DNA from 2 places in the Streptomyces sp. NPDC048353 genome. Region 1 is predicted to be linked to the other one. Evidence: predicted binding sites of a transcription regulator. Region 1 holds the regulator's gene; the other holds the start of a gene.
What was found. The regulator HrcA, encoded in region 1, represses chaperone genes, less so after heat shock. The targets are predictions, from matches to a motif close to TTNGCACTCNGNNNNNCNGAGTGCNAA.
Positions count from the first base shown of each region.

Region 2: groL (chaperonin GroEL) is a predicted target of HrcA. The motif match lies at 9,522-9,548, and genes of this name have one in related genera.

Region 1 covers NZ_JBVJGU010000001.1:474,817-489,364, forward strand. Annotated here, with positions in the region: gene hemW (radical SAM family heme chaperone HemW) at 1-166, shown strand, start outside; gene ACZ6RC_RS02015 (DUF3097 domain-containing protein) at 195-998, opposite strand; gene ACZ6RC_RS02020 (MBL fold metallo-hydrolase) at 1,009-1,734, opposite strand; gene hrcA (heat-inducible transcriptional repressor HrcA) at 2,049-3,068, shown strand; gene dnaJ (molecular chaperone DnaJ) at 3,069-4,208, shown strand; gene ACZ6RC_RS02035 (nitronate monooxygenase) at 4,342-5,427, shown strand; gene ACZ6RC_RS02040 (16S rRNA (uracil(1498)-N(3))-methyltransferase) at 5,424-6,167, shown strand; gene ACZ6RC_RS02045 (tetratricopeptide repeat protein) at 6,256-7,650, shown strand; gene ACZ6RC_RS02050 (tetratricopeptide repeat protein) at 7,647-8,735, shown strand; gene ACZ6RC_RS02055 (low temperature requirement protein A) at 8,799-10,130, shown strand; gene ACZ6RC_RS02060 (histidine triad nucleotide-binding protein) at 10,235-10,594, shown strand; gene ACZ6RC_RS02065 (ribonuclease Z) at 10,607-11,509, shown strand; gene ACZ6RC_RS02070 (adenosine deaminase) at 11,514-12,518, shown strand; gene ACZ6RC_RS02075 (DUF4232 domain-containing protein) at 12,747-13,475, shown strand; gene ACZ6RC_RS02080 (hypothetical protein) at 13,512-13,850, opposite strand; gene ACZ6RC_RS02085 (MFS transporter) at 13,979-14,548, opposite strand, start outside.
Region 2 covers NZ_JBVJGU010000002.1:104,812-119,359, forward strand. Annotated here, with positions in the region: gene nagA (N-acetylglucosamine-6-phosphate deacetylase) at 1-57, opposite strand, end outside; gene ACZ6RC_RS05845 (ROK family protein) at 57-1,019, opposite strand; gene ACZ6RC_RS05850 (ABC transporter substrate-binding protein) at 1,259-2,530, shown strand; gene ACZ6RC_RS05855 (DUF3263 domain-containing protein) at 2,703-2,921, shown strand; gene otsB (trehalose-phosphatase) at 2,945-3,787, shown strand; gene ACZ6RC_RS05865 (alpha,alpha-trehalose-phosphate synthase (UDP-forming)) at 3,922-5,298, opposite strand; gene ACZ6RC_RS05870 (hypothetical protein) at 5,356-5,868, opposite strand; gene ACZ6RC_RS05875 (glucosyl-3-phosphoglycerate synthase) at 5,955-6,908, opposite strand; SAM riboswitch class I at 7,030-7,175, shown strand; gene thrC (threonine synthase) at 7,192-8,481, shown strand; gene ACZ6RC_RS05885 (MoaD/ThiS family protein) at 8,511-8,789, shown strand; gene ACZ6RC_RS05890 (cold-shock protein) at 9,184-9,387, shown strand; gene groL (chaperonin GroEL) at 9,713-11,341, shown strand; gene ACZ6RC_RS05900 (SRPBCC family protein) at 11,564-12,031, shown strand; gene ACZ6RC_RS05905 (hypothetical protein) at 12,288-12,725, opposite strand; gene ACZ6RC_RS05910 (alpha/beta hydrolase) at 12,878-14,365, shown strand; gene ACZ6RC_RS05915 (PTS transporter subunit EIIC) at 14,432-14,548, opposite strand, start outside.

The DNA of each region.
Region 1 (14,548 bases):
GGAGGGCGTCGAGCTGGCCCTCCTGCGCCCCGCCGGCCTCGCCGCGGCCCGCAAGGCCCTGGCGGACGGCCTCCTCGCCGCCGAGCCGTACGCCGCCGGCCGCGCGGCCCTCACCCTGCGGGGCCGCCTCCTCGCGGACGCGGTGGTGAGGGACCTGGTGGACTGATCGCGCCCGGAGGGCGGCCCCGCGGGGGCTACGGCGCCGTCACGAAGTCGATCAGTTCCTCGACCCGGCCCAGCAGGGACGGTTCCAGGTCCTTGTAGGAGTGCACCTTCGAGAGGATGTGCTGCCAGGCCGCGCCGGTGTTCTCCGGCCAGCCGAGCGCACGGCAGACGCCCGTCTTCCAGTCCTGCCCCCGGGGGACGGACGGCCAGGCGGGGATGCCCACCGACGACGGCTTCACCGCCTCCCAGATGTCGATGTACGGATGGCCGACGACCAGGACGTCCGGCGAGGAGACACGGGAGGCGATGCGGGACTCCTTCGAGCCCTCCACCAGGTGGTCCACCAGGACGCCGAGGCGCGCGTCCGGGGCCGGGGCGAACTCGGCGACGATGGCGGGGAGGTCGTCGACGCCCTCCAGGTACTCCACGACCACGCCCTCGATGCGCAGGTCGTCGCCCCAGACCCGTTCCACCAGCTCGGCGTCGTGGCGGCCCTCCACGTAGATCCGGCCCGCGCGCGCCACCCGAGCCCGGGCGCCCGGGACCGCGATCGACCCCGAGGCCGTACGGGTGGGCCGCGCCGGCCCCCCGGCGGACGGGCGCACCAGAGTGACCACGCGCCCCTCCAGGAGGAAGCCGCGCGGCTCCAGCGGGAAGACCCGGTGCTTGCCGAAGCGGTCCTCCAGGGTCACCGTGCCCGCCTCACAGCGGATCACCGCCCCGCAGAAGCCCGTCGCCACCTCCTCCACGACGAGGTCGACGTCCGCCGGCACCTCCGGTACGGGGGCCGACTTCTTCCAAGGGGGCGTCAGATCCGGGTTGTAGCTCCGCATTCGCGCGACGTTATGACACTCCGAAGCGCCGTGCCAGCTCATCGCGCTGCGTCCGTACGAACGCCGCGTCCACCACCGCCCCGTGCCCCGGCACGTACACCGCGTCCTCGCCGCCCAGGCGCAGCAGCCGGTCGAGCGCCGCCGGCCACTGCGAGCCGACCGCGTCGGGCCCGGCCTGCGGCTCGCCCGACTCCTCCACCAGGTCGCCGCAGAAGACGATCTCCGGGTCAGGGTCGCCGGGGACCAGGAGCACCAGATCGTGCCCCGAGTGGCCGGGGCCCACGTTGGCCAGCAGCACCTGACGGCCGCCGAGGTCCAGCGTCCACTCGCCGGACACGGTGTGGCGGGGCAGGACCAGGGTGTCGGCGGCCTCCGTCGCCGCGTCCTCGTCGACCCCCTGGCGTACCGCGTCCAGCCGCAGGCCGTGCCGGTCCCGCCGCATCGTGTCGTCGACGCCCACCGCGCCGAAGACCGCCGCCCCGGAGAACGCCGCCGTGCCGAAGACATGATCGAAGTGGGGGTGGCTCAGTGCGATGTGCGTCACCTTGCGCCCGGTCATGGCCTCGACCTGGCCCCGCAGCTCCCCGCCCTCCCGGAGCGTGGAACCCGTGTCGTACAAGAGGACCGACCTCTCGCCGAGCACCAGACCCACCGTCGCGTCCCATCCGGGCAGCCGCCGCCGCGCGACCCCGTCCGCGAGCCGCTCCCAGCCGAACTCTTCCCAATCGACGTCCATACGGCGACGCTATCCGCTACGGCGAGAGCCCGTGCGGGCCCCCGGCCGCCGAGCGCGGCGACGACCGGCGAAGCCCGACGACGGCCCCGCAGCGGCGCGGACACGGCGCGGACACGACCCGGACACGGCGAGACCACAGCGAGACCACAGCGCGGCCACGGGGTGGCCACACGGCGGCTCGGACGCGGCCTCCTTGCCAGGATCGACGCCCGCCGCCGTACACTTGCCGGGGGTTTCCTGGCACTCGGACAGGGCGAGTGCCAAACACGGAGCAACCGGAACGAACGACCGATCGACAGCTGGAGGTGTGCGCCATGCTCAGCGAACGCAGACTCGAGGTGCTGCGCGCCATCGTCCAGGACTATGTCGGGACGGAGGAGCCGGTCGGCTCCAAGGCGCTCACGGAGCGCCACAAGCTCGGCGTGTCGCCCGCCACCGTGCGCAACGACATGGCCGTCCTGGAGGACGAGGGCTACATCGCCCAGCCCCACACCAGCGCCGGACGCATCCCGACCGACAAGGGCTACCGCCTCTTCGTCGACCGGCTGGCCGGCGTCAAGCCGCTGTCGACGCCCGAGCGGCGCGCGATCCACAACTTCCTCGACGGCGCCGTCGACCTCGACGACGTCGTGGGCCGCACGGTCCGGCTGCTCGCGCAGCTGACCCGCCAGGTCGCGGTCGTGCAGTACCCCTCGCTGACCCGTTCGACGGTCCGGCACGTGGAACTGCTCGCGCTGGCCCCCGCCCGGCTGATGCTCGTACTGATCACGGACACCGGCCGGGTCGAACAGCGGGTGATCGACTGCCCGGCGCCGTTCGGCGAGGCCTCGCTGGCGGACCTGCGGGCCCGGCTCAACAGCCGGGTCGTCGGCCGCCGTTTCGCGGACGTGCCGCAACTGGTGCAGGATCTTCCGGAGTCCTTCGAGGAGACGGAGGACCGGGGCACCGTGTCGACGGTGCTCGCGACCCTGCTGGAAACCCTGGTGGAAGAGCACGAGGAACGGCTGATGATCGGCGGCACCGCCAATCTCACCCGCTTCGGGCACGACTTCCCCCTCACGATCAGGCCGGTGCTCGAAGCGCTGGAGGAGCAGGTCGTGCTCCTCAAGCTGCTCGGCGAGGCCAAGGACTCGGGCATGACCGTACGGATCGGGCACGAGAACGCCCACGAGGGCCTCACCTCCACGTCCGTCGTCGCGGTCGGCTACGGTTCGGGCGACGAGGCAGTCGCCAAACTCGGCGTGGTCGGACCGACCCGCATGGACTACCCCGGAACGATGGGAGCGGTACGCGCAGTGGCACGTTACGTCGGACAGATCCTGGCGGAGTCGTAAGTGGCCACGGACTACTACGCCGTACTCGGCGTGCGCCGCGACGCTTCCCAGGACGAGATCAAGAAGGCATTCCGGCGGCTCGCCCGCGAGCTGCACCCGGATGTCAATCCCGATCCGAAGACGCAGGAGCGCTTCAAGGAGATCAACGCCGCCTACGAGGTGCTGTCGGACCCGCAGAAGAAGCAGGTCTACGACCTCGGCGGCGATCCGCTGTCCGCCTCGGGCGGCGCGGGCGGGGCCGGCGGCTTCGGCCAGGGCGGCTTCGGAAACTTCTCCGACATCATGGACGCGTTCTTCGGCACGGCGTCGCAGCGCGGGCCGCGCTCGCGCACCCGCCGCGGCCAGGACGCCATGATCCGGCTGGAGATCGACCTCAACGAGGCCGCCTTCGGCACCACCAAGGACATCCAGGTCGACACGGCCGTCGTCTGTACGACGTGTTCGGGCGAGGGCGCCGCGCCCGGCACCTCCGCCCAGACCTGTGACATGTGCCGCGGCCGCGGTGAGGTCTCGCAGGTCACGCGGTCCTTCCTGGGCCAGGTCATGACCTCCCGCCCCTGCCCGCAGTGCCAGGGCTTCGGCACGGTCGTCCCGACCCCCTGCCCGGAGTGCGCGGGCGACGGACGGGTCCGCTCGCGCCGTACGCTCACGGTCAAGATCCCGGCCGGTGTCGACAACGGCACGCGGATCCAGCTCGCGGGCGAGGGCGAGGTCGGCCCCGGCGGCGGCCCCGCCGGCGACCTCTACGTCGAGATCCACGAGGTCCCGCACGAGACCTTCCAGCGGCGCGGCGACGACCTGCACTGCACGGTCACCATCCCGATGACGGCCGGCGCGCTCGGCACGAAGGTGCCGCTGCAGACGCTCGACGGCGTGGAGGAGATCGACATCCGGCCGGGCACCCAGTCCGGCCAGTCGATCCCGCTGCACGGGCGCGGCATCACGCACCTGCGCGGCGGCGGACGCGGCGACCTGATCGTGCACGTCGAGGTCACGACGCCGTCCAAGCTGGACCCGGAGCAGGAGCGCCTGCTGCGCGAACTGGCCAAGCTGCGCGGCGAGGAGCGCCCGACGGGCCAGTTCCAGCCCGGCCAGCAGGGCCTCTTCTCGCGCCTGAAGGACGCCTTCAACGGCCGGTAGCCCCGGCCGGCACCACCGCCGGACCCGGCCGGCACACCGCCGGAGCCGTACGTACGCAGGGCGCCGTCCGCACACCGCGGGCGGCGCCCCGCGGCGTTTCGGTCACCCGGCCCGCTCATGACACGATGCCTGCATGTCCACCACCGCACTGAGCGATCTGTCCCGATACCCGATCGTGCAGGCCCCCATGGCGGGTGGCGCCTCCTGTCCGCAGCTGGTCGGAGCGGTCTGCGAGGCCGGCGGGCTCGGCTTCCTGGCCGCCGGCTACAAGACGGCGGGCGGCCTGTACCAGGAGATCAAACAGGTGCGCGGGCTGACCGGGCAGCCCTTCGGCGTCAACCTCTTCATGCCGCAGAGCGGGCAGCCCGCCGACCCCGCCGCCGTCGAGGTGTACCGCCATCAGCTCGCCGGCGAGGCGACCTGGTACGAGACGGCCCTCGGCGACACGGACAGCGGCCGCGACGACGCGTACGACGCGAAGCTGGCCATCCTCCTGGAGGACCCGGTCCCCGTCGTCTCCTTCACCTTCGGCTGCCCCGGCGGCGACACCCTCGAAGCCTTCGCCCGCGCCGGTACGTTCACGATCGTCACCGTCACCTCCGCCGAGGAGGCCCAGGCCGCCCAGCGGGCGGGCGCCGACGCGGTGTGCGTCCAGGGCGTCGAGGCCGGCGGGCACCAGGGGACCCACCGCGACGATCCGGAGGCCGACGCCGGGACCGGACTCCTCAGCCTGGTCACCCAGGTCAAGGAGGCCGTCCAGCTGCCGATCGTCGCGGCCGGCGGACTGATGCGCGGGGCGCAGATCGCGGCCGTGCTCGCCGCCGGAGCCGGCGCCGCCCAGCTCGGCACCGCCTTCCTCGTCTGCCCGGAATCGGGCGCGCACCCGCTGCACAAGCAGGCCATGACCCATCCGCTGTTCGCCAGGACCGAGCTGACGCGCGCCTTCTCCGGCCGTCCGGCGCGCGGGCTCGTCAACCGCTTCGTGCGCGAGCACGGGCCGTACGCCCCCGTCGGCTATCCCGAGGTCCACCACCTCACCGCCCCCCTGCGCAAGGCCGCCGCCACCGCCGGAGACGCGCAGGGCATGGCCCTGTGGGCCGGCCAGGGCCACCGCCTCGCCCGGGAACTCCCGGCCGGCCAGCTCGTGGAGGTGCTGGCCGCCGAACTCGACACCGCGCTCCGCGCGCTCTCCGCGCCCGCCCAGAGGAATGTGACATGACCGCCCCCGTCTTCGTCGTCGACGCCGTACCCGGCCCCGGCGCCTTCGTGCTCGACGGCCCCGAGGGCCGGCACGCCGTCTCCGTGAAGCGCCTGCGGGCGGGCGAGGAGCTCGTCCTCACCGACGGGCGCGGCGCCTGGGCAGCGTGCGCGGTGACCGCCGCCGAGGGCAAGGACCGGCTGACCGTCGAGGTCGAGGCCGTCCACCAGGACCCGGAGCCGGCGCCGCGGATCACCGTCGTCCAGGCCCTGCCCAAGGGCGACCGGGGCGAACTCGCCGTCGAGATCATGACGGAGACCGGCGTCGACGCGATCGTCCCGTGGGCCGCCTCCCGCTGCATCACGCAGTGGAAGGGCGACCGCGGGCTCAAGGCCCTCGCCAAGTGGCGGGCCACCGCCCGCGAGGCCGGCAAGCAGTCCCGCCGTACCCGCTTTCCCGAGGTCGCCGACGCGATGACCGGCAAGCAGGTGGCGGCGCTGCTCGCGCGCGCGGACTTCGCGGCCGTCCTGCACGAGGACCGCGCCCACCCGAGCGGGGCCCTCGCCGACGCCCCGCTTCCGGCCGACGGCGAGATCGTGCTGGTCGTCGGGCCCGAAGGGGGCGTCTCCCCGGAGGAGTTGGCCCTCTTCGAGGAGGCGGGCGCGAAGCCGTACCGTCTGGGCCACAGCGTCCTGCGCACCTCCACCGCCGGCACGGCGGCCACGGCCCTGCTGCTGGGCCGCACCGGCCGCTGGTCCTGAGCGGGCACCCGCCGCGGCGGCCGGTCCGGCCTCCGTCGTGGCCCGGCCCGGTGGACAGGGGCGGGGGCGGGCTCCTTAGGCTGCTGGCATGGCCGACGAATCCCCTCTGATCCGTAGTCTGCGCGCCGCGGTCGCCGCCGCCCCCGGAGACGTACCCCTGCGGCTGCACGTCGCCGAACTCCTCCTCGCCGAGGGGCGGAACGACGAGGCCGTGGCGGAGGCGGCCGTCGCGCTCCAGCACGCCCCGGGGGACGCGGCCGCCCGCGCCGTGATGGCCCGCGCGATGGGCCTGCCCGCGACCGGCCCGGCGACCCCGGAGGTTTCGGCGGCTCCCGAGCTCCCGGACAACGCCCCGGCAGCCCCGGCGGCTTCTGAGACCCCAGCGGCCCCTGAGGCCCCGGACGCCCCGGAGGTCCCACCCGCCCCCACCGCCCCACCCGCCGCACCCGCCCCCTTCGACTGGGACGCGGCCGAGCGCGAGGTCGGGGACGTCGTCGGCCCGCGGTTCGTGGAGAGCGGCCCCGACGGGGACGGCGGCGGCGGTCTGGAGCGGCCGTTGACCGCCGACGGGAGCGGCGACCCCGGCGACGCGTCCGCCTGGGACGTCGACGCCCCCGGATCCGTACGCCTCGCCGACGTCGGCGGCATGCAGCAGGTCAAGGACCGCCTGGAGGCCGCCTTCCTCGCCCCCATGCGCAACCCCGAACTGCGCAGGCTCTACGGCAAGTCGCTGCGCGGCGGACTGCTCCTCTACGGCCCTCCCGGCTGCGGCAAGACCTTCATCGCCCGCGCCGTCGCCGGCGAACTCGGCGCGAGCTTCCTGTCCGTCTCGCTCTCCGACATCCTGGACATGTACATCGGCACGTCCGAGAAGAACGTCCACGACATCTTCGAGACCGCCCGCCGCCAGGCGCCCTGCGTCGTCTTCCTCGACGAGCTGGACGCCCTGGGCGCCAAGCGTTCCCGCACCCACCACAGCGGCCTGCGCAACGTCGTCAACCAGCTCCTCACCGAACTCGACGGCGTCGACAGCGGCCCGGGCAACGACGGCGTCTTCGTGCTCGCCGCCACCAACGTCCCCTGGGACGTCGACCTCGCGCTGCGCCGCCCCGGCCGGCTCGACCGCACCCTGCTCGTGCTGCCGCCCGACGCCCCGGCCCGCGAGGCGATCCTCCGCTACCACCTGCGCGAACGCCCCATCGAAGCCGTCGACCTCGGCAAACTGGCCAAGGTCACCGAGGACTTCTCCGGCGCCGACCTCGCCCATCTCTGCGAGACCGCCGCCGAGTCCGCGCTCCTCGACTCCGCCCGTACCGGCACCGTCCGCATGATCGGGATGAAGGACCTCCTCGGCGCGGCCAAGCAGATCAAGCCGTCCAGCGAGTCCTGGTTCGCCGCCGCCCGCAACGTCGCCATGTTCGCCAACGACGGCGGCACCTACGACGACCTCCTCGCCTATCTGAAGCGGAAGCGGAAGCTGTGACCGGACCGACGAGCCCCGCCCTTGCCAGGGCCGACGTGCTCTTCGACACCGGCCGGTACGAGCAGGCCGCCGCCCTCGCCGCCCGGCACCTCGCCGACGCCCCGCAGGACGCCGCCGCGCTCGTCCTGCTCGCCCGCTGCCGGCACCGCCTGGGCCGCGAGGAGGAGGCCCTCGACGCCGTCGAACAGGCCCTGCTCGCCGAACCCGACTCGCTCGGCGGCTGGCTGATGCGCACGCACGTCCTGCTCGCGATGAAGCAGTACGAGGAGGCGGAGCGGTCCGCCCGCTACTGCGTCGAACTCGCCCCCCAGTACTGGGGGAGCCACTACGCCCTGGGCAGCGTCCTCGACCGCTCCGTGCGCAGGGAACGCAAGCTGGAGGCCTACCAGGCGGCCCGCACCGCCGTCTCCCTCGCGCCCGAGGAGAGCGACGCGCACTTCCTCGTCGGACTCACCGCCCACCGCGTCGGCGACCACCGGCTGGCCCAGCGCGCCTACGAGACGGCGCTGCGCCTCGACCCCGAGAGCAGCGAGGCGCACAACAACCTCTCCCTGATCCACCTGCGCCGCCGCTGGCTGCGGCCCGGAGCCTGGACGAAGGCGGCCGAGGGCTTCGTCGAGTCCGCCGCCCTCGACCTGAACGACCGGCAGGCCCGCTACAACCTGGAGGCCATGGCCTGGGGCACCGTCGCGGGCGCCCGCTGGGTCGCCTTCCTCGGCTTCGTCGCGTCGGCCGTCGGCTCGGCGGCCGTGGACCCCGGCGCGAGCGCGGGCGAGGCGCTCGTCCCGCTCCTGGTCGGCATGGCCGTGATCCTCGGCGGGTGGGGCGGCTGGGCGCTGTGGATGGCCCGGCGCGTCCCACCACGGCTGCGCCGCCCGCTCCGCCTGGTCGCGCGCAACTGCCGCCCGGTGGTCGCGATGGGCGTCGCCGTCGGGCTGCTCGGCCTGCACTCGGTGGTGACCGTGGCGCTCTGGCCGACGGACGCGGCCGCCGTCGGCGCGCTCGGCTTCCCGCTGTTCTGGGTCGTCGTGATCACCTACTGGGTCAGCCGCGCCGCGCTCCAGCGCCGCGCCCCCAAGAGCTGATCGCACCGCGCCCCCGGGTGTCGGTGCGGTCGCCTGACCCGGTCGGGCCCGAATAATTCCGGTATGCCCGCATCTCCCGAGGAAGCGGCGGTACGCGTCCCCGAGCCGCTGCCGGCCGGCGAACGCCATGCCTCCTGGCTCGAGCTGTTCTTCGACCTGATCGCCGTCGCCGGGGTGGGGCAGATCGCCCATCTGCTGCACACCGGGCCGACCGGCCCGGACCTCGCCGAGTACGTGCTGCTCTTCCTGGCGTTCTGGCTCACCTGGGCCCTCTTCACCATGTACGGCAACATCGCCGGGGAGGGGACCCGGCTCCTGCCGATGGTCGCCGGGATGTTCGGCATGTCCGTGATGGCCGCGGCCGTCCCCGGCGTGAGCGGGTCCGACGACCGGGCCTTCGCCTTCGCGCTCGCCTTCGTCCTGGTGCGGGTGGCCGCCTCGCGCGTCTGGCAAGCCCGCGGCCAGGTCCTCGCGGACCTGCCGGTGGTCAGGCTCGGCGGTGGGCTCGTCCCCTGGATCGTGTCGTTGTGGGCCGACGGCGACGACCGGCTGTGGCTGTGGGGGGTGGGCCTGACGATCGACATGTTCGTGATGGTCAAGGTCTCGCGCACCACGCTGCAGCGCGAGATCGACGAGGACTGGACGCACGAGGAGCGGCGGCACGCCCGACGCGGCCCCGCCGCCCCGGACGCGGCCGCTCCGGACTCCGCCGCTCCGGACTCCGCCGCCCAGGGCCCCGCCGAACGGCCCTCCGCCCCGCAAGCCCCCGCACCGCCGGGCCCCGCCCCCGGGGACCGTACGCCGGCGGCCCGCGCCAAGCCGCGGATCGTGAGCGCGGACGTGCCCCATCTCGCCGAGCGGCTGGGCCTCTTCACCCTGATCGTGCTCGGCGAGGGGCTCGTGCAGTCGGTGGACGCGGCCGGCGAGGCGGTGTGGGACCGGCCGCTGCGCACGGTCGGCGTCGCCGTCTTCACCGTCCTCGTCCTGCTCTGGTCCCTGACGCTGCGCTCCGGCTCCTCCGGCCTGCCCCTGCTGGCACCGGGGGCGCTGCCGGTCCGGCGCGTACTGCCGCTGCACTGCGTCTTCACCGGAGCCGTCGCCGCCCTCGCCGCCGCCCTCGGCCGCGCGATGGGGGAGGCCGAGGAGGCGCTGCCCTCCCCGGCGCGGCTCCTGATGGGCGGTGCGCTGGTGGTGATCCTGCTGGTGGCGGCCGTCGGCGCGCTGGCCTCGGGCCGGGGCCGTTGGTGGACGACGGCCGCCGTCGGCCCGCCGCTGCTCGTGGCCGTCGTCCCCGCCGCCACCTCGTGGCCGGAGCACACCGGGGCGGTCACCGGCCTGGCGGTCCTCACCCTGCTCTGGCCCGTCCTGTGGTCCGGCCGGCGCCCGGCGATCTGACGGAACGCCCGCTCGTCGACGTACGCCCCCGCCCCCGCCCCCGCCGCCCGCGCGGCCGATACGATGCCGGTGTACTGATCATCGAAGGCGAGGAGGCCCGGGCCATGGCCGGAGAGCCGCAGAGCGACTGCCTGTTCTGCAAGATCGTGGAAGGGGACGTCCCGGCGACGATCGTCCGGGAGTCGGAGACGACCCTCGCCTTCCGGGACATCAACCCGCAGGCGCCCACGCACGTCCTCGTCATCCCGCGCCTCCACTACCCCGACGCCGCCTCCCTCGCGGCCGCCGCGCCGACCGTGGCCGCCGACGTGCTGCGCGAGGCCGGGGAGATCGCCGCGCAGGAGAAGGTCGACGGCAGCGGTTACCGGATCATCTTCAACACCGGTGCCGGCGCGGGCCAGACCGTCTTCCACGCCCACGCCCACGTGCTCGGCGGCCGCGGCCTCAACTGGCCCCCCGGATAAGGAGAACCGGTCGTGTCCGTACGCGAACTGGTCGTCCTCGGCACGGCCAGCCAGGTCCCCACCCGGCACCGCAACCACAACGGCTATCTGCTGCGCTGGGACGGCGAGGGCATCCTCTTCGACCCCGGTGAGGGCACCCAGCGCCAGATGCTGCGGGCCGGGGTCGCGGCGCACGACATCGACCGGATCTGTGTCACGCACTTCCACGGAGACCACTCGCTCGGCCTGGCCGGGGTGATCCAGCGGATCAACCTCGACCAGGTCCCGCACCCGGTCGCCGCGCACTACCCGGCGAGCGGACAGCGCTTCTTCGACCGGCTGCGGTACGCCACGGCCTACCGCGAGACCGTGCGCCTGACTGAGGTCCCCCTCGCCGCCGACGGCCCGTTCGCCGTCACCGACGCGTACACCCTCGACGCCCACCGGCTCTCGCACCCCGTCGAGTCGTACGGCTACCGGCTGACCGAGCCGGACGGGCGCCGCATCCTGCCCGCGAAGCTCGCCGAGCGCGGGATCGCGGGCCCGGACGTCGGCCGGCTCCAGCGCGAGGGCGTCCTCGACGGCGTCACCCTCGACGAGGTCAGCGAGACACGACGCGGCCAGCGTTTCGCGTTCGTCATGGACACCCGGCTCTGCGACGGTGTGCGGGTGCTCGCCGACGGCGCCGACATGCTCGTCATCGAGTCGACCTTCCTGGACGAGGACGTCCGGCTCGCCACCGACCACGGCCACCTGACGGCCGGACAGGCCGCCGACGTGGCGCGCGAGGCGGGGGTGCGCCATCTCGTGCTGACCCACTTCTCGCAGCGCTACGACGACCCGGCGGAGTTCGAACGCCAGGCGCGGGCCGCCGGGTTCGAGGGCGAGCTGACCATCGCCCGGGACCTCATGAGGGTTCCCCTACCGAAAAGATAGATCCATGCCCCATCCCCTCCCCAAGGCCGAGCTGCACCTCCACATCGAGGGCACCCTCGAACCGGAGCTGGCCTTCGCCCTCGCCGCCCGCAACGGCGTCACCCTTCCGTACGCCGACACCGAGCGGCTGCGCGAGGCGTACCTCTTCAGCGACCTGCAGTCCTTCCTCGACCTCTACTACGGGCTGATGGCGGTGCTGCGCACCGCCGAGGACTTCACCGAACTCGCCGACGCCTATCTGGCGCGGGCCGCGGCCCAGGGGGTGCGGCACGCCGAGGTCTTCTTCGACCCGCAGGCGCACACGGCGCGCGGCGTGGACATCGGCACGGTCGTGGAGGGCCTGGCGGCGGCGCTGGACGGCGCGGAGGAGCGGTACGGCGTCTCCACCCGGCTGATCATGTGCTTCCTGCGCGACGAGTCGGCCGAGTCGGCGATGGCGACCCTGGAGGCGGCGAAGCCGTACCTGCACCGGATCACCGGCGTCGGCCTGGACTCGGCCGAGGTCGGCCACCCGCCGTCGAAGTTCCGCGAGGTGTACGCGGCGGCCGAGGCGCTGGGGCTGCGCAAGGTCGCCCACGCGGGCGAGGAGGGCCCGCCGGCCTACATCCGCGAGGCGCTGGACGTCCTCGGCGTGGAGCGCGTCGACCACGGTCTGCGCGCGATGGAGGACCCGGAGCTGGTCGAACGGCTCGCCCGGGAACGGATCCCGCTGACGCTCTGCCCGCTGTCGAACGTACGGCTGCGGGCGATCGACGTCCTGGAGGACCATCCGCTGGCCTCGATGATGGACGCCGGTCTGATGGTGACGGTCAACTCCGACGACCCGGCCTACTTCGGCGGCTACGTCGGGGACACCTTCGCCGCCGTGCGCGGCGCCCTCGGGCTGAGCCGGGACCAGCTGCGGACGCTGGCCCGCAACTCCTTCGAGGCGTCGTTCCTGGACGACGACGAGGAGCGCAGGCGGCGGTACCTCGCCGAGGTCGAGGCGTACGACTTCGACGCGGAGTAGCCGCCGCCGCGGCGGCCGAGCGGGTGGCGAGGGGCTCGCCGTCCCGTTCCGGCGTTCCAGGAAGAGGCGTTCGCGCAGGTCACCTGGGGTGGAACGTCCCCGCGTCCCACGTCGGCCGGGAAAGCTGGCGGTGGCGGTGGTCCGCCCGGCACCGTTCTGTCCGGCGCCACCGGGGAGCACCCGGCGGCGCCGGACAGATCCGACGCCACCAGCCACGGGGGAACACCCATGCGTACGTTCCGCAGCCGCACCGCCGTCCTCGCCACCGCCGCGAGCGCCGTCCTCACCCTGACGCTCACCGCCTGCGGAGGGGACGGATCCGCGCCGAAGGCGGCCGGCCCGGCCTCCCTCCCCGCCTCCCCGTCGGCCGCCGCCCCGGCCCCCGCGCCGACGGCGGGCGGCGGTACGGAGACGGGTGGCACGGCGACGGGCGGCGGGACGTCGACGGGCGGCGCCGCCACCGCCGGGCAGCACACCGCCACCGGGAAGCGCACCGCGCAGGGTTCCGGCGCGCGGAACTCCGCCGACGCCGCGACGACGCGCGTCTGCACGCCCCGGGACGTCACGGTCAGCGCCACCCTGGACGACGGACCGCCCTACACCCACCTCGTCCTGACGGCGCGGAACACCTCCCGCCAGAGCTGCCGGCTGGACGGCTACCCGGAGATCCAGTTCCTGGAGAGCCACCGGGAGAACGTCCCGGCGGTCGCCGCGAGCAAGCCCGCCGCCCCCGTCGTCCTGACCGCCGGCGCCCCCGCCTACGCCCGGGTGCGGCTCTCCGACGGCGGTGTGGACGAGCACAACGAGCCGGTGACCGCCTTCTCCGTCACGCTCCGGGGAAGCGACGAGGTGATCGCGGTGCGGGCGCCGGGCGCGGGGGGCATCGCCGTCGACCCGGCGGCGTGGGCGACCGGCTACTGGACGCCCCAGCTGCGCGACGGCGCGGACGACTTCTGATCCGCAGGTCCCGCGTACGCCCGCCACGGCGGTGGATCACCGGAGACCGGCGATCCACCGCTGGAGCGTGAGGTGGGTCGCGTCGTCGAGCCGGCACAGCGCCTCGATCGCAGCGAGATCCCCCGGCAGGGGCGCGATGCCGGCCGTGGTGAGCGCCGCGTGCAGGTCGAGACGGCGCCGGTCCTCCGGCTCCAGCACCATCCGCAGGCGACTGGCGGGGGCCGGCGCGGGCAGCGGGTACTCCAGGGGCTCCATGGTCCCGAGGACCGTGCGGGGGTCGTCGGAGTCGTCATGGGCGAGCACGGCGGGGAAGCGGTAGGGGTCGAGGTCCGAGAGCGCGGTCGGGGCCATGGGGAAGGTCTGGAGCCCGTTCATGAATGCCTCCTCAGGTGTCGTGCGACTGGTGAGGAGGAGTACGGGACGGCCGACGGCGGTTGCGGCGGGCCCCGTTCACCACCCGGATGTCCCCTATCCCATCTCGTCACACAAGCGCCCCACCGGCGCTAGCCCCGGTCGGACGGGCGGGCCAGCCGGAAGGAGCGCTGGCCGGCCCGGCGGGCGGCCGGTACGGCGACTTCCGCGACCTCCTGTTCCGGGGCGCCGATCTGGGGCAGCAGGCCCGTGGAGGCGGTCGTGGTGCCCGCGACCACCGCCGCCGGGGCGCCACCACGGCGGCGGACGGAGCCCGGCACCAGCGGCCGGCCCGAGGTGTGCAGGGCGACCGCCGTCATCGGGGCCGCGACCAGCAGCAGCACCACGCACAGCACGCGTCCCATGCCCGGATACCCGGCCGCCTCCGAGAGGACGCTGCCGACGACCGGCCCGCAGGCCACCCCGAGCGAGGACGCGGAGCCGACCAGCACCGCCCAGCGGCCGCGCGGGTCCAGGGAGGCGGCCAGGCCCAGCAGATACGACAGGACCACCGGGTAGAAGAGGTTCCAGAGGACCTCGCCGGTCGCGAAGGCGGGCAGGCTGCCGGCCGCCGAACTCAGCAGGACGCAGCAGCCGATGATTGCCGTACCGGCCCCGATCGGCACCGCGCGGCCCAGCCGCGCACCCAGCGCGCCCGCCGC
Region 2 (14,548 bases), on a different contig from region 1:
GACGATTCCGGTCGGCAGCACGACGCGCGCGCCGGCGAGAACTGTGCGATCGGCCATCAGGCGGATACCTCCGAGTCGGACTCGTTGTCGGTGCGGGTGTCGTGGGAGAGCAGGTCCCAGGCGAGGAGGCCCGCGCCCAGGCATCCGGCGGTGTCCCCGAGGGCCGCCGGGACGATGGCGGGCAGTTTCTGGAAGGTGACCCGTTCCTCCACCGCGGCCCTGAGGGGTGTGAACAAGGTTTCCCCGGCCTCGGCCAGACCGCCACCGATGATGAGCGTGCGGGGGTCCAGCAGGGTGAGTGCGGTGACCAGGCCGTCGGCGAGCGCGTCGACCGCCTCCTGCCACACCCGTACGGCCTCCGGGTCGCCGGACTCGACGGCCTTCGCGCAGTCGGCGGCGTCCGCGTCGGGGTCGCCGGAGGCCTCGGCCCAGGCGAGGGAGACGGCGGAGGCGGAGGCGTACCGCTCCAGGCAGCCGCGCTGGCCGCAGCCGCAGTCGGTGCCGCCGGGGCGGACGACGATGTGGCCGATCTCGCCGGCGTAGCCGTGGGCGCCGGCCTCGATCGCGTCGCCGATGCCGATGGCGCCGGCGATGCCGGTGCCGAGGGGCACGAAGAGGAAGCGGTCGGCGCCGTTGCCCGCCCCGATGCGGCCCTCGGCGAGGCCGCCGGTGCGGACGTCGTGGCCGAGGGCGACGGGGATGCCGTCGAGGCGCTCGCTGAGCAGGGCGCGCATCGGGACGTCCCGCCAGCCGAGGTTGGCGGCGTAGACGGCGATGCCGCGGTCGGCGTCGACGATGCCGGGGACGGCGACTCCCGCGGCCGAGGCGGCCTCTCCGTACCGCTCGCGACCGAGGTCCCGCAGCTCGGCGGCGAACCCGAGGATCGTCTCGACGATCGCCTCGGGGCCGCGCTCGCGTCCGGTGGCGCGCCTGGCCTCGTGGAGCAGGGTGCCGTCCGCCCCGACGAGGGCGGCCTTCATGCCGGTGCCGCCCACATCCAGGGCGATGACGTGTCTCACGGGGGACAGTGTCGCGCGTGAACCACAGAAAGGTCTAGTCCACTGAGCGGGATTGTTGCGTGGGCATACAAATGATCGGGCGGGGCGGTCGGCCGTGGTGCGCCGGACCCCCGCCGTGCTCGCGGGTCCGGGAGGCCCGGCCCCGACGATGCCGAAGCGATACCCAAGTGGTGTAGACCTTATGCTTTCTTCCCTGTGAAAATCACAGCTCGACGACGAGCAGAGGGTGGGACAACGCTGTGCAGCGGCGACTCCTTGGACTGACCGCGACCATCGCCGCGCTGGGCCTGACCGTCGCGGTCTCGGGCTGCGGCCTCACCGGCGCGGAAGCCGGCGACGTCACCCTCACGGTGGTCGCCGCCGACTACGACCTCACCGGTGGTGACACCACCAAGAAGTACTGGGACGGCCTCGCCTCGGCCTACGAGGCCGAGCACCCCGGTGTGAAGATCGACGTCCGGATCGAGTCGTGGAACGACGTCGACCGGAAGGTCGCCGAGATGGTCAAGGCCGACCAGGCCCCCGACATCGCCCAGATCGGCGCCTACGCCGACTACGCCGCCGCCGACGAGCTGTACTCCGCCGACGAACTGCTCTCCATACCCGTCCAGGCCAACTTCCTCGCCCCGCTGACCGAGGCGGGCGAGCGGAAGGGCACGCAGTACGGGCTGCCGTTCGCCGCCTCCACCCGGCTGCTCTTCTTCAACGAGGAGCTCTTCGACAAGGCGGGCGTCACCAAGGCCCCGACGACCTGGGCCGAGCTCGCCGCCGCCGCCGGGAAGCTGGAGGACGACGGCGTCCCGTACCCCTTCGCCCTGCCGCTCGGCCCGGAGGAGGCGCAGGCCGAGACGATGATGTGGCTGCTCAGCGGCGGCGACGGATACACCGACGCCACCGACCGCTACAAGATCGACTCCGACGCGAACGTGGCGACCTTCGAGTGGCTGAGGAAGAACCTCGTCGCCAAGGGCCTCACCGGGCCCGTCGCCCCGGGGAAGCTGAACCGGAAGGACGCCTTCGCCGCGTTCTCGCGCGGCGAGGTCGGCATGCTCAACGGCCACCCCTCGCTGATGCAGGAGGCCGAGAAGCGGGGCGTGAAGGTCGGCAAGGTCGCGCTGCCCGGCGTCGACGGCAAGGCCAAGTCGGCCATGGGCGTCGCCGACTGGATCATGGGCTTCAAGCAGAACGGCCACCGCAAGGAGATCGGCGCCTTCCTGGACTTCGTCTTCAGCGACCCCAATGTGCTGAAGTTCGCCGGGGACAACGACCTGCTGCCGCCGACCGTCAGCGCCTACGCCACGATGGAGGCGGAGCCGGAGCACCAGAACCTGCGCGCCTTCCTGAAGGAGCTGCCGAACGCGCAGCTGCCGCCGGTCGGCAAGACCTCCTGGGCGCAGGTCAGCGACGACGTCAAGCGGAACATCGGCAAGGCCGTCGAGCCGGACGCGAAGGTGTCCGAGGTGCTCGGGAAGATCGCACGGGACGCGACGGCGGCCGAGAGCGCGGAATAAGTTGGGTCGTATGACCAACGATGTGGAGCCGGCGGGGCCGGACGAGCCCGCCGCCGGTACGGATGCCTCCGGTACGGGCGGCGGCGACGCCGACGGTACGGGCGGCGGCGACGCCGACGGTACGGGCGGCGGCGACGCCGACGGTACGGGCGGCTCCGGTACGGACGGCGGGCTGGGGGAGCGGGAGCGGGCCGTGCTCGCCGTCGAGCGGCGCTCCTGGCCCGGCCCCGGCGCCAAGGAGCGGGCCGTCCGCGAGCGGCTCGGCCTCTCGCCCACCCGCTACTACCAGCTCCTCAACGCCCTCCTCGACGACCCGCGCGCCCTCGCGCACGACCCCGTGACCGTCAACCGGCTGCGCCGGGTCCGTGCCGAGAAGGAGCAGCGCCGCTGAGGCTCCGTCGGTAGGGTCGTCCTATGGTCAGTCTTCCGCATCCGACCACGTCCGCCGGCCGCGACGGCCTGGCCGCGCTCCTCGCGCGGCCCGAGCGCGCCGTCGTCGCCCTCGACTTCGACGGGACGCTCGCCGAGATCGTCCCCGACCCCGAACAGGCGCGCGCCCACCCCGGCGCCGTCGCCGCCCTGGCCGCCCTGGCGCCCCGGATCGCCTCCGTCGTGGTGGTCACCGGACGGCCCGCGGGGGTGGCGGTACGGTACGGCGGCTTCGCCGGCGTCCCCGGCCTCGAACGCCTCGTCGTCCTCGGCCACTACGGCGCCGAACGCTGGGACGCCGTGAGCGGCACGGTCGTGGCCGCCGAACCGCACCCCGGCGTGGCCGCCGTCCGCGCCGAACTCCCCGGCTTCCTGGACCGGGTCGGCGCCTGGCCGGGCACCTGGATCGAGGAGAAGGGCCGCGCGGTCGCCGTCCACACGCGCCGCGCAACCGACCCACAGGGCGCCTTCGAGGCGCTCAAGGGCCCCCTCGGCGACCTCGCCACCCACCACGGCCTCGTCCTCGAACCCGGCCGCATGGTCCTGGAACTGCGCCCGCCGGGCATGGACAAGGGCGTGGCGCTGGCCGAGTACGTACGGGAGTCGGGCGCCGGGTCCGTCCTCTACGCGGGCGACGACCTGGGCGACCTGCCGGCCTACGCGGCCGTGGAGAAGCTCCGCTCGAACGGCACCCCGGGCCTCCTGGTCTGCAGCGGCTCGACGGAGGTCACCGAACTCTCCGACCGCGCCGACCTCTCGGTCCCGGGCCCGGCGGCGGTCGTGGAGTTCCTGACCACCCTGGCGAAGGCGGTCCAGGAGACCGGCTGACCGGCCCCCCGCCCCGCACGCCGAGGGCGCCCCCGGAAGCATCCGGGGCGCCCTCGGCGTACCGCCGCGGTGACGCGGTCGGGTGGTCGGCCCGGCCGGGGCCCTCCAGGCTCGGCCGGGCGGTCTGTGGGAGGTCAGCGGACCTCGCGCAGCGCCTCCAGCTGCTCCAGGAACCAGCGCTGCGGGGGCAGCGCCGTCGCCGCGGCCGCCAGGCGCTTGGAGCGCTCGGCGCGCTCGGCGGCCGGCATCGTCAGGGCCTCGTGCAGTGCCCGGGCCGTGCCCGTCACGTCGTACGGGTTCACCGTGACCGCGTCCTCGCCCAGCTCCTCGAACGCCCCCGCCTCCCGCGACAGGACCAGCGCGCAGCCCTCGTCCGAGACGACCGGGACCTCCTTGGCGACCAGGTTCATGCCGTCCCGGATGGGGTTGACCAGCGCCACGTCCGCCAGGCGGTACGCGGCGAGCGAGCGCGCGAAGTCGTCGTTCACGTGCAGCAGGACCGGGGTCCAGTCCTCCGTGCCGTACTCCGCGTTGATCTCCTCCGCGACCCGCGACACCTCCGCCGTGTAGTCGCGGTAGACCACCAAGTCCTGGCGCGAGGGGTAGGCGAAGGCCACGTGCACCACCCGGCCGCGCCACTCCGGACGCTCCTCCAGCAGGGCCCGGTAGGCGAGGAGGCCCCGCACGATGTTCTTCGACAGCTCCGTCCGGTCCACCCGGACGATCGCCTTCCGGTCCGGCCCGCCGATCTGCTCCCGCAGCGCGGCCAGCCGCTCCTCCACGTCCGGCCGCCGCGACCGCTCCCGCAGGAAGTCCGCGTCGGCGCCGAGGCCGTGCACCCCCAGCTCCGTGCCGCCCGTGCCGCCCACCAGGGCCGTACAGCAGGCGTCGAAGGCATCCGCCCAGCGCCGGGTCAGGAAGCCGAGCCGGTCCGCGCCGAGCATGCCGCGCAGCACCTGCTCGGCGATGTCGTCGGGCAGCATCCGGAAGTACTCCGGCGGCGCCCACGGGGTGTGCGAGAAGTGTCCGATCCGCAGATCGGGCCGCGCCTCGCGGAGCATGCCCGGGACGAGCGTCAGGTGGTAGTCCTGCACGAGGACCAGGGCGCCCGGGTCCGCCTCGGCCGCGAGGGCCTCCGCGAAGGCGCGGTTGTACGTCTCGTACGACGCCCAGCGGCGGCGGAACTCCGCGTCGAAGACCGGCTCCACGGGCGTCTGGTACAGCATGTGGTGGACGAACCACAGCACCGAGTTCGCGATGCCGTTGTACGCGTCGGCGTGCACGTCCGCGTCGATGTCGAGCATCCGCACGCCCGGCTCGGAGACCCCCCGCCGGACCGCCTGCCGGTCGCCGTCGCCGAGCGCCGCGCACACCCACACGCTGTCCTCGGAGGAGACGGCGCTCAGCCCGGAGACCAGCCCGCCACCGCCCCGGCGGGCGTCGAGAGAGCCGTCCTCCGCCACGGCGTACGAGACCGGACCACGGTTGGAAGCCACCAGCACAGAAGCCATGTGGCGAACCTAGCCCGTCCCGTAAACGCTCAAACGTGCGTATACGAACGACGGCGCTCAGTCGCCACGCCGGCCACGCGAGTCCTGCGGGCCCCGCGCGCCGGGAGCGCCGTGCACGGCCCGTGCGGCGCGCAGCGCGGCCGTCGCCACCACACCCGTCGCCGTGAGCGCCAGGGCGAGGCCGCCGAGCAGCCACAGCCGCTCGGTGCGGTGGTCGCCGGCCCGCGCCGTCGAGACGCCGGGGCCGTGCGGCACGGGGACCGGACGCCGCGCCTCCGGCGACGGCAGCCCGGGCGGCCGGGCAGCCTCCCGCACCAGCGCCTCGGCCCGCACCAGCGCCTCGGCCCGCACCAGCGCCTCGGCGCGATCCGGCACTTCGGCCCGATCCGGCACTTCCGCACGTCCCGGCGTTTCGGCACGATCCAGCACCTCGGCCGCCGGGACAGGTTCCGGTGCCGCGCCGGAGCCGTGGACGGCCGTGGCGGCCGGGCCGGCCGCCACGAGCGGCAGCGAGCCGGCGAGGAGCCCCGCGGCCCCGAGCAGCGCTCCCTTGCGATGGGTGAACCTCATAGAACGGAAATGTATGCAAAAAACATCATCATTCGAGGATGCGCCACGCGCCGGAAGGGCCGAGGACACGCCCCGTCCGACACGCCTTAGGCCACCCGGCGGTGCGCGTACTCCGCGATCTCGCGCATCGGGGGCCGCTCCTCGGTGTCCACCGCGTACGTCCGCGGCGTGAAGCCCCCGCCGCCCGCCGTCTCGTCCCGCTCGAACTGGGTCAGCCGGGGCCGCACCAGGTGGCCGCGCGAGAGCCGCAGCTGCGCGGTCCGGTAGATCGCCGCCGCCATCCGGCCCAGCGCCTGGCCGTCCTGGTGCCGGTGCTTGCGGACGCCCACGTCGACCTGGGCGAGCGCGTCCAGGCCCACCGTGTGCAGCGCGTCGACGAGGAGGCCCAGCTCGACTCCGTACCCGACGGGGAACGGCAGCCGCTCCAGGAGCGAGCGGCGGGCCGCGTACTCGCCGCCCAGGGGCTGGACGAAACCGGCCAGCTGCGGCCAGTGCAGATTGAGCAGCGGCCGGGCCACCAGCTCCGTCACCCGGCCGCCCTGGCCGGGCTCGCCGCCCAGCGGGCGGTCGTACATCGCCTTGACGAGGTCGACGCCGGGATCGGTGAGGAGGGGGCCCACGATCCCGGAGACGAAGTCGGCGGAGAAGTCCCGCAGGTCCGCGTCGACGAAGCAGACGACGTCACCGCGGGTCACCATCAGGGAGCGCCACAGGACCTCGCCCTTGCCGGGCACGGCGGGTATCCGCGGCAGGATCGCGTCCCGCGCCACGACCCGGGCCCCGGCCGCCGCCGCGACCTCGGCCGTACGGTCACCGGAACCGGAGTCGATCACCACCAGCTCGTCGACGAGCGGGACCTCGTCCGACATCAGCTCGCGGCGGATCGTGGACACGATCGCGCCGACCGTCGCCTCCTCGTCGAGCGCGGGCAGCACGACGCTGACGGTGGTCCCCCGCTTGGCCGCGAGGATCCGGTCGAGCGGCCGCTCGGCGACGGACCAGGACCGCCGGGCCAGCCAGCGCTCCACTTCATCCAGCAACGTGATCTCCATCTCGCGGGTCGGACGACCATCTCAAGCGTCCATGCCTTCGGTTACAGTCTTGAACAACGCGGATCCCCGACGCATGTCGGGGTGCCACCCGCGTTCTACAACCGAATACCGCTCATCCAGAGGGGCAGAGGGAAACGGCCCGTTGAAGCCCCGGCAACCCTCCAGTCGGTCAGTACGCTCGCCAGCGCGAGGTCCCCGGCTAGGGAAGGTGCCAAATCCGTCTCATGGCGAAATTCGCCATGGGAAAGATGAGGAGAAAGGGCCTCCCTCCATGGCTGTACAGACTGTCGCGAACACCCAGAACTCGGTCGACCTCGGTCCCGCTTCCGGGCTTTCCTGTCGCGAATGCGGCGAAGTCTTCGCCCTCGGTCCGATCTTCGCCTGCGAGCTCTGTTTCGGCCCGCTCGAGGTCGCGTACGACCTCCCCACCGGCGACCCCGAGGCGCTCCGCAAGCGGATCGAGGCCGGCCCCGCCAACATCTGGCGCTACGCCCCGCTGCTGCCGGTCCCCGCCGACGTCGCCGACAAGCCGAACCTGAACCCGGGCTGGACCAAGCTCGTCCAGGCCGACAACCTCGCCCGCGAGCTGGGCGTCGAGCCGGGCAGGCTCTTCGTCAAGGACGACTCCGGCAACCCGACGCACTCCTTCAAGGACCGCGTCGTCGCCCAGGCCCTCGAAGCCGCCCGCGCCTTCGGCTTCACCACCCTCTCCTGCTCCTCCACCGGCAACCTCGCCGGCGCCGTGGGCGCCGCCGCCGCCCGCGCCGGCTTCCGCTCCTGCGTGTTCATCCCGCACGACCTGGAGCAGGGCAAGGTCGTCATGGCCGCCGTCTACGGCGGCGAGCTCGTCGGCATCGAGGGCAACTACGACGACGTCAACCGCTTCTGCTCCGAGCTCATCGGCGACCCGCTCGGCGAGGGCTGGGGCTTCGTCAACGTCAACCTGCGCCCGTACTACGGCGAGGGCTCGAAGACGCTGGCGTACGAGATCTGCGAGCAGCTCGGCTGGGTCCTGCCCGACCAGCTGGTGATCCCGATCGCCTCCGGCTCCCAGCTCACCAAGATCGACAAGGGTCTGCAGGAGCTGATCAAGCTCGGTCTCGTCGAGGACAAGCCGTACAAGATCTTCGGCGCCCAGGCCGAGGGCTGCTCCCCGGTCTCGACGGCCTTCAAGGCCGGCCACGACGTCGTACGGCCCCAGAAGCCGAACACCATCGCCAAGTCCCTGGCGATCGGCAACCCGGCCGACGGCCCCTACGTCCTGGACATCGCCCGGCGCACCGGCGGCGCGGTGGAGGACGTCGACGACGAGCAGGTCGTCGAGGCCATCAAGCTCCTCGCCCGGACCGAGGGCATCTTCGCCGAGACCGCGGGCGGCGTCACCGTCGGCGTGACGAAGAAGCTCGTCGAGGCCGGCCTGCTGGACCCGAGCCTGACGACCGTCGTCCTGAACACCGGCGACGGCCTGAAGACCCTGGACGCGGTGGCCGAGACCTCGCAGGCGACCGCCACCATCCGCCCCAGCCTGGACGCGTTCCGCGACGCCGGCCTGGCCCACTGACCACCCCCGTCACGGAAGGCAGCAACTCCATGAGCGTCAAGGTCCGCATCCCCACCATCCTCCGTACCTACACGGGCGGTCAGGCCGAGGTCCCGGCGGAGGGCACGACCCTCTCCGAGGTCATCGCCGACCTGGAGAAGAACCACACCGGCATCGCCGCCCGCGTCCTGGACGACCAGGGCAAGCTGCGCCGCTTCGTCAACGTCTACGTCAACGACGACGACGTCCGCTTCGAGCAGGGTCTCGAGACGGCGACGCCCGACGGCGCCGGCGTCTCCATCATCCCGGCCGTCGCCGGCGGCTGCTGAGGCTCCGCATTACCCCGCGTAACCGAATTGCCCTCTCCGCTCCAGAAGCGGAGGGGGCAATTCTGCATGGTTGAGCGGGGTAGAGTTGGGGAAGCCCCCTCCGCTGCCTGTGCCGGACGCATATGAGAATGCGCCCGCACCCGACAAGATGCAGCCAATGTGTTCGAGTGTTGTGTACCTTCTGCGCACTTTGACGGGCCCGACTTGCCCCGTAAATCAGCGAATGCTCCTGAATTCTCCTTTCCGGCGTGCCCAGAATTCTCGTCCGATTGACCTGTTGCAGAGGGCAGTTGGGCAGATACATTCAGCCGCGGTCGACGCGTTCCGGCGCAGGGTCTGACCCGGGGCCGCGAAGTGCGGTCCCGCGCAAGGGCCAGTAATAGGGGAGTTAGGCATGGCTCAGGGCACCGTCAAGTGGTTCAACGCGGAGAAGGGCTACGGCTTCATCGCGGTCGACGGTGGTGCGGATGTTTTCGTCCACTACAGCGCGATCCAGATGGACGGTTACCGCACCCTTGAAGAAGGTCAGCGAGTCGAGTTCGAGATCTCGCAGGGCCAGAAGGGTCCGCAGGCGGACATGGTCAAGCTCGCCGTCTGAGCACGGCGCGAATCGGCCACCACGCACGCACTCATCGCGTTCTCGCGCCGAGGGGTCCGCATCCTGACCGGGATGCGGACCCCTCGTGCGTGTGCCGACACGTTCGCCCGTCGGGTTCCGATCACCGAGAGGCGCTTGCACTCGCATGGGTCGAGTGCTAATCATTGGCGTTAGCACTCTGAAGGTGAGAGTGCTTACGAGGATCGGGCAGACGAGGTCCGTGGCCAGGTGGGGCAAGGAACCGCCGAAGCCGCAGGCCGTCCGTCGCGGGCGTCGGCGCGGTCCTGGAGCGTTATCCACCCCATGTCCGGGAGGACCACTTCACATGGCCAAGATCATCGCGTTCGACGAGGAGGCACGGCGCGGTCTCGAGCGCGGGATGAACCAGCTCGCCGACGCCGTCAAGGTCACCCTTGGCCCCAAGGGCCGGAACGTCGTCCTCGAGAAGAAGTGGGGCGCCCCCACGATCACCAACGATGGTGTGTCCATCGCCAAGGAGATCGAGCTCGAGGACCCGTACGAGAAGATCGGCGCCGAGCTGGTCAAGGAAGTCGCCAAGAAGACGGACGACGTCGCCGGTGACGGTACGACCACCGCGACCGTCCTCGCCCAGGCGCTCGTCCGCGAGGGCCTGCGCAACGTCGCGGCCGGCGCCAACCCGATGGCCCTCAAGCGCGGCATCGAGAAGGCCGTCGAGGCCGTCTCCGGCGCCCTGCTCGAGCAGGCGAAGGATGTCGAGACCAAGGAGCAGATCGCTTCCACGGCCTCCATCTCCGCCGCCGACACCCAGATCGGCGAGCTCATCGCCGAGGCGATGGACAAGGTCGGCAAGGAAGGCGTCATCACCGTCGAGGAGTCCCAGACCTTCGGTCTGGAGCTGGAGCTCACCGAGGGTATGCGCTTCGACAAGGGCTACATCTCGGCGTACTTCGCCACCGACATGGAGCGTATGGAGGCGTCCCTGGACGACCCGTACATCCTGATCGTCAACTCCAAGATCTCCTCCGTGAAGGACCTGCTCCCGCTCCTGGAGAAGGTCATGCAGTCGGGCAAGCCGCTGCTGATCATCGCCGAGGACGTCGAGGGCGAGGCCCTGTCCACGCTGGTCGTCAACAAGATCCGCGGCACCTTCAAGTCCGTCGCCGTCAAGGCCCCGGGCTTCGGCGACCGCCGCAAGGCCATGCTGAACGACATCGCCATCCTCACGGGCGGCACCGTCGTCTCCGAGGAGGTCGGTCTCAAGCTGGAGAACGCCGGCCTTGACCTGCTCGGCCGCGCCCGCAAGGTCGTCATCACCAAGGACGAGACCACGATCGTCGACGGTTCGGGCGAGAGCGACCAGGTCGCCGGTCGCGTGAACCAGATCCGCGCCGAGATCGAGAACTCCGACTCGGACTACGACCGTGAGAAGCTCCAGGAGCGCCTCGCGAAGCTGGCCGGCGGCGTGGCCGTCATCAAGGCCGGTGCCGCGACCGAGGTCGAGCTCAAGGAGCGCAAGCACCGCATCGAGGACGCCGTTCGCAACGCGAAGGCGGCCGTCGAGGAGGGCATCGTCGCCGGTGGTGGCGTGGCCCTGCTCCAGGCCTCCTCGGTCTTCGAGAAGCTCGAGGGCGACCTCACGGGCGACGAGGCCACGGGCGCCGCGATCGTGAAGCTGGCCCTCGAGGCCCCGCTGAAGCAGATCGCCATCAACGCCGGCCTCGAGGGTGGCGTCGTGGCGGAGAAGGTCCGCAACCTGCCCGTCGGCCACGGCCTCAACGCCGCGACCAACGAGTACGTCGACCTCATCGCCGAGGGCATCATCGACCCGGCGAAGGTCACGCGCTCCGCGCTGCAGAACGCGGCCTCCATCGCCGCGCTGTTCCTGACCACCGAGGCCGTCATCGCCGACAAGCCGGAGAAGGCCTCCGCGGCCGCTCCGGGCGGCATGCCGGGCGGTGACATGGACTTCTGATCCTCCCGGATCGGCTGTTCACCGAGGGCGGTACCCCAGCAGGGGTGCCGCCCTCGGGCGTTCCCGGGCCGCGGCGGCCCTCCGGCCGTACGACGGCGGCGGTACGGCGGGGGTACGGGGGCGGGGGCGGTTCGGGCCGGAGGCGGCCGCCCGGCCTGGGGTGCCGCGGCCGGGCGTTCGGGGTGATGCTGGGGAGAGGACCCCTCACGGCGGGAGCGGACCATGATCACGTTGTTGACGACCCCGACGGACCGCGAGCTGGTCATCACCGGGACCTTCGAGGCCCCGCCCGAACGGGTCTGGGAGGCCTGGACGCGGCCGGAGCACGTGCGCCGGTGGTACGGCGTGGCGGCGCTCACCACGACCGTCTGCGACATCGACCTCCGGGTCGGCGGGGCGTGGCGCTGGGGACAGGAGTCCCCCGACGGGCAGGAGATCGTCTTCTCGGGGGAGTACGAAGAGATCGTCCCGAACGAGCGGCTCGTCTACACCGAGACCTTCGAGCTGATGCCGGGCCCGCCGGTGCACGTCACCCTGGCCTTCGACGCGACGCCGACCGGGGGCACCGCCCTGACGAGCACGTCGGTCTGGCCGTCGAAGGAGGTCCGGGACCAGGCCCTCGCGACGGGGATGGAGGCGGGGGTCAAGGAGGAGTACGACCGGCTGGCGGAGTACCTCGGCACGATGTGACGCCGCACGGCGACGGCTCCCGGCTGACGACTGACGGGCGACGGCTGACGGCTTCCGGTTGACGGCTGACCGGTTGGGACCGGCGACGGCTTCCGGCTGACGGTTGACGGCTGACCGGCTGGGACCGGCGATGGCTTCCGGTTGACGGCTGACCGGCTGGGGCCGGCGACGGCTTCCGGCTGACCGGTGACCGCCGGCGGTTCGCGGCGGGTGGCTCCGGGTTCCTTGGCCCCTGCCTCCGCTCCCGGCTCCCGGATCATGCCGACGCGGCGCCCCGCCGGCCCCGGAACGCGAACGCCGACCACAGGACCGCGACCGCCAGGGCCGCTACGGCCATCGCCGTCAGGGCGCCCGCCTCCGGACGCCAGCCGAGGGAGACGCGGGTACCCAGGAAGGCCAGTCCGACGACGATCCGCCCGGTGGCGTAGACGGGGACCCGAGCGGCCGCGGCGCGCAGCACGGCCGCCGAGGCCACCGCCGTCAGGAACCACACGCCCAGGTACGCCCAGACCGGCCCCGGGGCGGCGGGCGGCAGCCCGTACTCCTCCGGACCGAGCCGGAACAGGGAGCCCGACCACCCCAGGCCCACCCCCAGGGCGGCGACGCCCGCCGCCCAGCAGGCGTGGCGCCACAACGGGCCCTCGGCCACATGCTCTTCGGTGTCGGGTTCGTCCGGATCGAGGAAGGCGTTCACGCCTTCAGGGACGTGAGCGGGCGGCCGCGCGTTGCCTCGGCGGGCGGAAATTCAGTCGGCTGCGGCGGCGGCTTCCGACGGGGGCAAACCCCACCCTCCACCCTCCCGGCTGCCGGATGGGACGGTGAGCCGCCGTCAACCAGGCTCTACGCATGACGACTTGGACGCGCAACACCCTCGTGCTCGCCCTCTCCGCCGCCGCCGTGGCCGCCTCCCTCACCGGGGCGCGGGCCGCGCAGCCCGGTGGTGGGCTCGACTGGACGCCCTGTGGGCCCGACGGGCTCGGGCAGGAGTGCGCCACCCTCTCCGTGCCGCTGGACTACGCCGATCCCGGTGGGCGCCGGACCTCGATCGCCGTGTCCCGGATCCTGAGCGACCGGCCGGACGAGCGGCGCGGGACGCTCGTCGTGATCCCCGGCGGCCCCGGCAGCTCCGGAGTGGGCAGGCTGACGGCGAAGGGTGCGGCCCTGCGGGGGGAGTTGGGCGGGACGTACGACCTGGTGGCGATGGACCCGCGCGGGGTGGGCGGCAGTGAGAGGGCGAGCTGCGGCCTCGACGAGGACGACCGCCGACTGGTGAACCTGCGGCCGTGGCCGGCCGCCGACGGGGGGATCGCCGCGAACGTCGCGCGTTCCCGGCGAACCGCGGAGGCCTGCACACGCAACGGCGGCGAGGTCCTCGCGAACATGACGACGGCGAACCAGGCGAGGGACCTGGACCGGTTCCGCCAGGCGCTCGGGGAGGAGAAGCTCTCCGCCTGGGGAGTCTCCTACGGGACGTACGTGGGCGCGGTGTACGCGCAGAGGTTCCCGGGGCGCACCGACCGCTGGGTCCTGGACAGCAGCAGCGACCCCGACCCCCGGCGGGTGGCCCGGGGCTGGCTCGCGTTCATGTCGCAGGGTGCCGACGACCGGTTCCCCGACTTCGCCGCCTGGGCGTCGCACCCGGACCGGGCGGCCCAGGGCCTCCGGCTCGCGGAACGGGCCGAGGACGTGCGGCCGATGGTCCTGGCGCTCGCGGACCGGCTCGACCGGGAGCCCAAGGAGTCGACGAAGCCCGGCGTACCGCTGACCGGCACCATGCTGCGGCAGGCCCTGCAGTCCGCGCTCTACGCCGACGCCGCCTTCCCCGGGTTCGCCCGGCTGGTGCGGGACGCCCGGGACCCGGGCCGTACCCCGGCGCCGACGCCCGACCTCACCGAGGCGCTGTCCCAGGAGGACGCGGCGATCATGATCGGCGTCGTGTGCAACGACGTCGCGTGGCCGCGCTCGATCCCCGCCCACCGGCGCGCCGTCGCGGCCGACCGCGCCCGCCACCCGCTCACGGCGGGCTTCCCCGTGAACATCACGCCCTGCTCCTTCTGGAAAACCCCGGCCGAGAAGCCGGTCCGGATCACCGACCGGGGCCCGTCGAACATCCTGATGATCCAGAGCCTGCGCGACCCGTCGACCCCGTACGCCGCCGGCCTGCGGATGCGGGCGGCCCTCGGCGAACGGGCCAGGCTGGTCACCGTGGACCAGGGCGGGCACGGGATGTACCTGGGGAACGGCAACGCGTGCGGGGACCGGGCGGTGACGGAGTTCCTCAGGTCGGGCGAACGGCCCGCGCGGGACACGTACTGCGCGAACCGTCCGGGCTGACGGGCGCCGCAGCCGTACGGGTCAGACCTTCGCCGTACGGGCCGGCGGGCGCCGCAGCCGTACGGGTCAGACCTTCGCCGGTTCCGAGGGTTCGGAGGGCTCGGACGGGCCTGACGGTCCCGACGGTGCGGGAGCGGCCGACGGCCTCGGGCTGCCGGAGGCGACCACTCCGGCAGCGTCCGT